DNA from 2 places in the Streptomyces sp. URMC 123 genome. Region 1 is predicted to be linked to the other one. Evidence: predicted binding sites of a transcription regulator. Region 1 holds the regulator's gene; the other holds the start of a gene.
The links. The regulator HspR, encoded in region 1, represses chaperone genes until heat shock. The targets are predictions, from matches to a motif close to TTGAGNNNNNNNNNCTCAA.
Positions count from the first base shown of each region.

Region 2: the regulator HspR is predicted to act here: its motif matches at 1,878-1,896, upstream of lon (endopeptidase La).

Region 1 is NZ_JBPQTV010000118.1:7,836-11,236, reverse strand. It holds gene ACSNOD_RS15990 (ATP-dependent Clp protease ATP-binding subunit) at 1-933, opposite strand, end outside; gene ACSNOD_RS15985 (pyridoxamine 5'-phosphate oxidase family protein) at 1,108-1,512, shown strand; gene ACSNOD_RS15980 (heat shock protein transcriptional repressor HspR) at 1,686-2,159, opposite strand; gene dnaJ (molecular chaperone DnaJ) at 2,161-3,342, opposite strand; gene grpE (nucleotide exchange factor GrpE) at 3,388-3,401, opposite strand, start outside.
Region 2 is NZ_JBPQTV010000069.1:10,267-13,667, reverse strand. It holds gene ACSNOD_RS11435 (spermidine synthase) at 1-188, opposite strand, end outside; gene ACSNOD_RS11430 (rhomboid-like protein) at 622-1,410, shown strand; gene ACSNOD_RS11425 (hypothetical protein) at 1,418-1,669, opposite strand; gene lon (endopeptidase La) at 1,919-3,401, shown strand, end outside.

The DNA of each region.
Region 1 (3,401 bases):
GCGCAGCTCGCCGCGGGCCAGCATCGGCTTGAGCATGTTGCCGGCGTCCATGGCGGAGTCCCCGCCGGCGCCGGCGCCCACCACCGTGTGCAGCTCGTCGATGAAGGTGATGATCCGGCCCTCGCTGGCCTTGATCTCGGCGAGGACGGTCTTGAGCCGCTCCTCGAACTCGCCGCGGTACTTGGCGCCCGCGACCATGGCGCCGATGTCCAGGGCGACCAGGCGCTTGTTCTTCAGGGACTCGGGCACGTCGCCCTTGACGATGCGCTGGGCGAGCCCCTCGACGACGGCGGTCTTGCCGACGCCCGGCTCGCCGATGAGCACGGGGTTGTTCTTGGTGCGGCGGGAGAGCACCTGGATGACCCGGCGGATCTCCTGGTCCCGGCCGATGACCGGGTCGAGCTTGCCCTGCCGGGCCACGGCGGTGAAGTCGGTGCCGAACTTCTCCAGCGCCTTGTAGGTGCCCTCAGGGTCGGGCGTGGTCACGCGTCGTCCTCCGCGGATGGTCTCGAACGCTTCGAGCAGCTTCTCGGGCGTGGCGCCCTGCTGCCGGAGCAGGGCGCCGGCCTGGCCGCCCTCGGCGGCGGTGCCGATGAGCAGGTGTTCGGTGGAGAGGTAGTCGTCGCCGAGCTCCTTGGCGCGCCGCGAGGCGTCGGCGACCACCGCGAGCAGCTCGCGGTCGGGCTGCGGCGGGGCCACGGTGGAGCCCTGCACGCTGGGCAGCGAGCCCAGCAGCCGCTCCGCCCCGGACCGCAGGGTGGCCTGGTCCGCCTCGACGGCGGCCAGCAGGTCCTGGATGTTCTCGTTCTCCTGGCCCTCCAGGAGGGCGAGCAGCAGATGGGCGGGGGTGATGTCCGGGTTGCCGCCCGACACGGCCCGGCTGCCGGCCGCGCCGATCGCCTCCTGGCTCCTGTTGGTCAGCTCGGCGTCCACGTGGTGCACTCCTTCTCGGTTCAGGCCCTGTCGCAGCGCTGTCGGCCGAGGGCGGACGGGTCGCCGCTGGCGCGCGACCCCGTTCCTTCGTCCTTGCCTCGACCAACATGGACTAAGTTGAGTCTATTCCACTCAAGTGCGGTGGGGCGAGGGCCCCGGCTACGCTCCCTGGACATGGCCCACGATCTGAGCGCGCTCAGCCCCGAGTACCTCGACTTCTGGCGTGCATACCACCTGTGCACCCTCACCACACCGCGGCCGGACGGCACCCCGCACGTGGTGCCGGTCGGCGTCACCTTCGAGCCCGAGCGGCGCATCGCCCGGGTGATCACCAACAAGCACAGCACCAAGGTCGCCAACATCCTGGCCGCCGGCCCCGGGGGCGCCCGGGTCGCCGTCTGCCAGCTGGAGCGGGGCCGCTGGGCCACGCTGGAGGGCCGGGCCGAGATCGTCACGGACACCGAGGCCGTCGAGGACGCCGTACGCCGCTACGCGGAGCGCTACCAGCGGACGCCGAAGCCCAACCCGGACCGGGTCCTGATCCGCATCGCGGTCGACCGGGCGATGGGCAACGCCTGAGAGCGCCCCCCGGGGGACCGGGCCGGCTCCGCGAGCCGCGAGCAGCGAGCAGTGAGCAGCAAGCAACGAGCAGCGAGCCGCAAGCAACGAGCCGGATACGCGCGTGGGCCCCGGAGCCGATGACTCCGGGGCCCACGCGGGTGCGTCTCGGGCCGGCGACGACCGGCGCGCGCTCACTCCGGGCGCTTGGGGCGCCAGACGACCAGCGCGCTGGTCTGCTGCACGTCCTGATACGGCACCAGATCGCGCCGGTACGAGGCGTGCACCGCCGCCTCCCGCTGCCGCATGGTGGCCGCCGCGCCCTCCAGCGCCTGCTGGAGCTCGCCGATCCGCTCCTGGAGCGCGGCCACCTGGTTCTCCAGCTCGATGATCCGCTTGATGCCGGCGAGGTTGATGCCCTCGTCCTGGCTGAGCTGCTGCACCTGGCGCAGCTGTTCGATGTCGCGCGCCGAGTACCGCCGGCCGCGGCCGGCCGTGCGGTCCGGGGAGACCAGGCCGAGCCGGTCGTACTGGCGCAGCGTCTGCGGGTGCAGGCCCGAGAGCTGAGCGGCGACCGAGATGACGTACACCGGCGAATCGTCGGTCAGCTGATAGGGGTTGGCGCTCGCACGGCCCCTGCCGCCTCGTACTCCTCCTCGGCCGTCCATCTCAAGCTCCCTTCGCGGCCTGGAACAGCTCCGCCCGCGGGTCCTCCCCCGCGGTCGCCTCCCGATACGACTCCAGCGCCTCGCGCGCCTTGTCGTCGAGGTTCTTCGGTACCACGACCTCCACGGTGACCAACAGATCCCCGCGGGTGCCGTCCTTGCGCGTCGCCCCCTTGCCGCGGGCGCGCATGGTGCGCCCGTTGGGCGTGCCGGCCGGCAGCTTGAGCGTCACCGGCGGGCCGTTGAGGGTGGGCACCTTCACCTCGGCGCCGAGCGCCGCCTCCGGCAGCGTGACCGGCACCGTGACCGTGAGGTTGTCGCCCTTGCGCCCGAAGACCGGGTGCTCGCCGACGTGCACGACCACGTACAGGTCGCCGGCCGGGCCGCCGCGCTCGCCCGGCGCGCCCTTGCCGCGCAGCCGGATGCGCTGACCGTCGCTGACCCCCGCCGGGATGCGCACCTGCATGGTGCGCGCGGAGGTCGCCCGGCCGCTGCCCCGGCAGACGTCGCAGGGGTGCTCCGCGATCAGACCGCGGCCCTTGCAGTCCACGCACGGATCGGTGAGCGAGAAGCCGCCGCCGCTGCCGCGCGAGACCTGCCCGGTGCCGACGCAGGTCGGGCACACCCGGGGGGTGCCGTTCTTGTCGCCGGTGCCCGAGCACGCCTTGCACGCGGCGGAGCTGGACATCCGCAGCGGGACCGTCGCCCCGTCCACGGCCTCGGTGAAGCTGAGCGTCACCTCGGACTCGATGTCCTGCCCCCGGCGCGGCTGCACCCGGGTGCCGGTCGCGCCACCGCGGTTGAACAGCCCGCCGAACACATCGCCGAGCCCGCCGCCGAAGCCGCCGGTGCCCGGGCCCTGGGCGCCCCCGAAGAGGTCGCCCAGGTCGAAGTTGAACCCGCCGGGACCGCCGGCCCCGCCCGGACCGGGCCGGAAGCCGCCGTTGCCGAACAGCGCGCGGGCCTCGTCGTACTCCTTGCGCCGCTTGGGGTCGGCCAGGACGTCATTGGCCTCGGAGATCTCCTTGAAGCGCTCCTCGGCCGCGGTGTCGCCCTTGTTGGCGTCCGGGTGGAACTCGCGGGCGAGCTTCCGGTACGCCTTCTTGATCTCCGCTTCGGTGGCGTCCTTGGGGACGCCGAGGACCTTGTAGAGGTCCTTTTCCAACAGGTCCCTGCTGAGGCTCATCCCCGGCGTCCCTCCTCTCCCGGATGCGCTGCCACCGCTTGCACGTCAGCCCTCGTCCG
Region 2 (3,401 bases), on a different contig from region 1:
GCCGCGTCGATCAGGAGCCGCTCGGAGCGCCCGTCGGCGGTGTCCATCAGGAAGCAGCCATTGGCGATGATCTCGTGGTGGGCGCCGCGCCGCCGCAGCACGACCTCGCCGTACGGGCCCTCGCGGCGGTCCAGGACCACGGGGGCGGTGTCATCGGCGCGGTCGGGCCACGGGGGCGACGGCGGCACGGGCGGCGCCCCCACGGGCGGTGTCCCGGCGGGCGAGGGCCGTGAGAACGGCGGCTGCGTCGAGGGTTGGGCCAATGGCTGAGCCGGGGACAGGGCCGGGGACTGAGCCGGGGACGGCTCGGCGGGCGGCTGCATGGCGGACGGCTGCTCCTTCACTCCGTACGTCGCGGCGGGCGGGCGTCGTGAGCAGACCGCGCTCGACGCCCGGATGTCGCCGACCAGGGTAGGAGAACGGGCCCGCCGTGGGCCCGGCGTCCGGCCCGGCCCCCACGGCTCCCCGGGCCGCCGCGCCCCACGCGATCACGCACCCGCGACCGCGAGGTGGTATCCCTGAGGGGTCAGGCACGCCACGGCCGAGGGACACGGACGGGCTCCACCAACGCGGTGCGACGCGGCCCCCACGCCGCCCGCACCCGGCAGAAAGGCCCGCTCAGTGACGGCAGGCAGGACCGGCCCGGCCGGCCCCACCGAGGCGGCCGGCGCCGGCGGCCGGGCCCCGGACCCGCGCCTGCGTCCGTGTCCGCGCCCGTGTCCGCGCACCCCGCGGTGGCGTGCGGCCGCGCGCTGGCTGCCGACGCCCCTGGGCACCCCGTTCACCTTCTGCTATCTCCTCGTCCTCGCCGCCACCACCTGGTACGCGCGCCACGGCGACCCGGACGCGGTGGCCCGCTGGCTGGAGCGCTCCAGCACGGACGTCGAGCACCTCACCCGCACCCCGCTCACCGCGCTCGTCGGCAGCGCCCTGTGGCTCGCCAACCCGCTGATCTCCCCCTACAGCGCCGGGTTCGTCCTGGTGCTCACGCGGATGGAGCGCCTCCTCGGCGGGCTGCGGGCCGCCGCGGTCTTCGCCATCGGGCATGTCACCGCGACCCTGCTCACGGAGGTCCCGGTCGGCGTCGCGGTCCACCTCGGCCACCTTCCCGAGACCTCGCTGCGCCGCCTCGACTACGGCATCAGCTTCGGGTTGATGGCGAGCATCGGCGCGCTCTCGGGGCTGCTGCGGCCCCGGACCGGCCGGCTGCTGTACGGCGTCACCGGGCTGCTGCTCGCCCTCGACCTGTTCGACCTCTCCGACCCGATGGCCGCCTGGGGCCACCCCGCCGCCCTGCTGACGGGCCTGGCGTGCCGGCCGCTGGCCCGCCGCTGGGCCCGAGACCGGGCCGGGGCGGCGGAGGCCGGGGCGACGGGGACCCGAGCGACGGAGGGCCGGGCGGCCTCCTGACGGCCGCCTAATGGCCGCGTTTGGTCTCGTGGTCCAGGATGCACGCCTGCCAGTTGGCCACGACCTCCTCGCGGCTCGCCCCGGAGCGTCTGGCCTCCGTGAGCAGCGTGTCGGCCAGGGTGGCCGCCAGGCGGATCACCACATGGCGGAGGTCCTTGGCGTCCAGGGGCTCCAGCAGCGCCGCGGCCCCCTCCGCGTCGTCGGCGAGGGCCGCGGCGATGGCAGCCATGGCGGTGCGGTCCCACTCGTACTCGGGCATGACGGAAGCATGCCCGGGAACTCCGGCCCCGCGGGGGCCATTTCACGGCAAAGCCGCCCGGCGAGTTACGGGTGCGGGGCCGCGGCCCGCCCGGTCCGCCCGGCGCGCGGCCGCCCCGCGCCCGGCCCACCGCCGTACACCCGGTCGGCGCACAGCTGATCGCTCACAGCGAACACATGCCGGGGAACACGGACGGGCATCGCATGCATTGAGTCAGTACTGCTCAACTTGCCTGCCGAAGGGGAGATCATGGCTTCGACGTCCGAAACGCTCACCCTGCCCGTCCTGCCGCTCGACGACGAGGTCGTGCTGCCCGGCATGGTGGTCCCCCTGGACCTCTCCGACGCCGAGGTACGGGCCGCGGTGGAGGCCGCCCAGGCCGCCGCCAAGGCCGATGCCGGGGCCGACGGCCGCGGCGGCGGGAAGCCCAGGGTGCTGCTGGTGCCACGGATCGACGGCACCTACGCCGCGATCGGCACCCTCGGCACCGTCGAGCAGGTCGGCCGGCTCTCCGACGGCGACCCCGGCGCCCTCATCCGCGGCGTCTCCCGCGTACGGATCGGCGCCGGCACCACCGGCCCCGGCGCCGCCCTGTGGGTGGAGGGCACCGCCGTCGAGGAGACCGTGCCCGACCCGCTGCCCGGCGCCGTCACCGAACTGGTCACCGAGTACAAGGCGCTCGCCACCAGCTGGCTGCGCAAGCGCGGCGCCTGGCAGGTCGTCGACCGCGTCCAGCAGATCGACACCGTCGCCCAGCTCGCCGACAACGCCGGCTATTCCCCGTTCCTCACCCTCCAGCAGCGCGTCCAGCTCCTGGAGACCGCCGACCCCGTCGCCCGGCTCAGGCTCGCCACCGAGACCCTCCGCGACCACCTCGCCGAACAGGACGTCGCCGAGGCCATCGCCAAGGACGTGCAGGAGGGCGTCGACAAGCAGCAGCGCGAGTTCCTCCTCCGCCGCCAGCTCGAAGCCGTCCGCAAGGAGCTCGCCGAGCTCAACGGCGACCCCGGCGACGAGTCCGACGACTACCGCGCCCGCGTCGAGGCCGCCGACCTCCCCGAGAAGGTCCGCGAGGCCGCGCTCAAGGAGGTCGACAAGCTGGAGCGCGCCTCCGACCAGAGCCCCGAGGGCGGCTGGATACGCACCTGGCTCGACACCGTCCTCGAACTGCCCTGGCAGGAGCGGACCGAGGACTCCTACGACATCGCCGCCGCCCGCCGCGTCCTCGACGCCGACCACGCCGGCCTCGACGACGTCAAGGAGCGCATCACCGAGTACCTGGCGGTGCGCAAGCGGCGCGCCGACCGCGGACTCGGCGTCATCGGCGGCCGCCGCGGCGGCGCCGTCCTCGCCCTCGTCGGCCCGCCCGGCGTCGGCAAAACCTCCCTCGGCGAGAGCGTCGCCCGCGCCATGGGGCGGAAGTTCGTCCGCGTCGCCCTCGGCGGCGTCCGCGACGAGGCGGAGATCCGCGGCCACCGGCGCACGTACGTCGGCGCGCTGCCCGGCCGCGTCGTCCGGGCCGTCAAGGAAGCCGGCTCCATGAACCCCGTCGTCCTGCTCGACGAGATCGACAAGGTCGGCTCCGACTTCCGCGGCGACCCCGCCGCCGCGCTCCTCGAAGTCCTCGACCCCGCCCAGAACCACACCTTCCGCGACCACTACCTGGAAATCGAACTCGACCTCAGCGACGTCGTCTTCCTCGCCACCGCCAACGTCCTGGAGGCCATCCCCG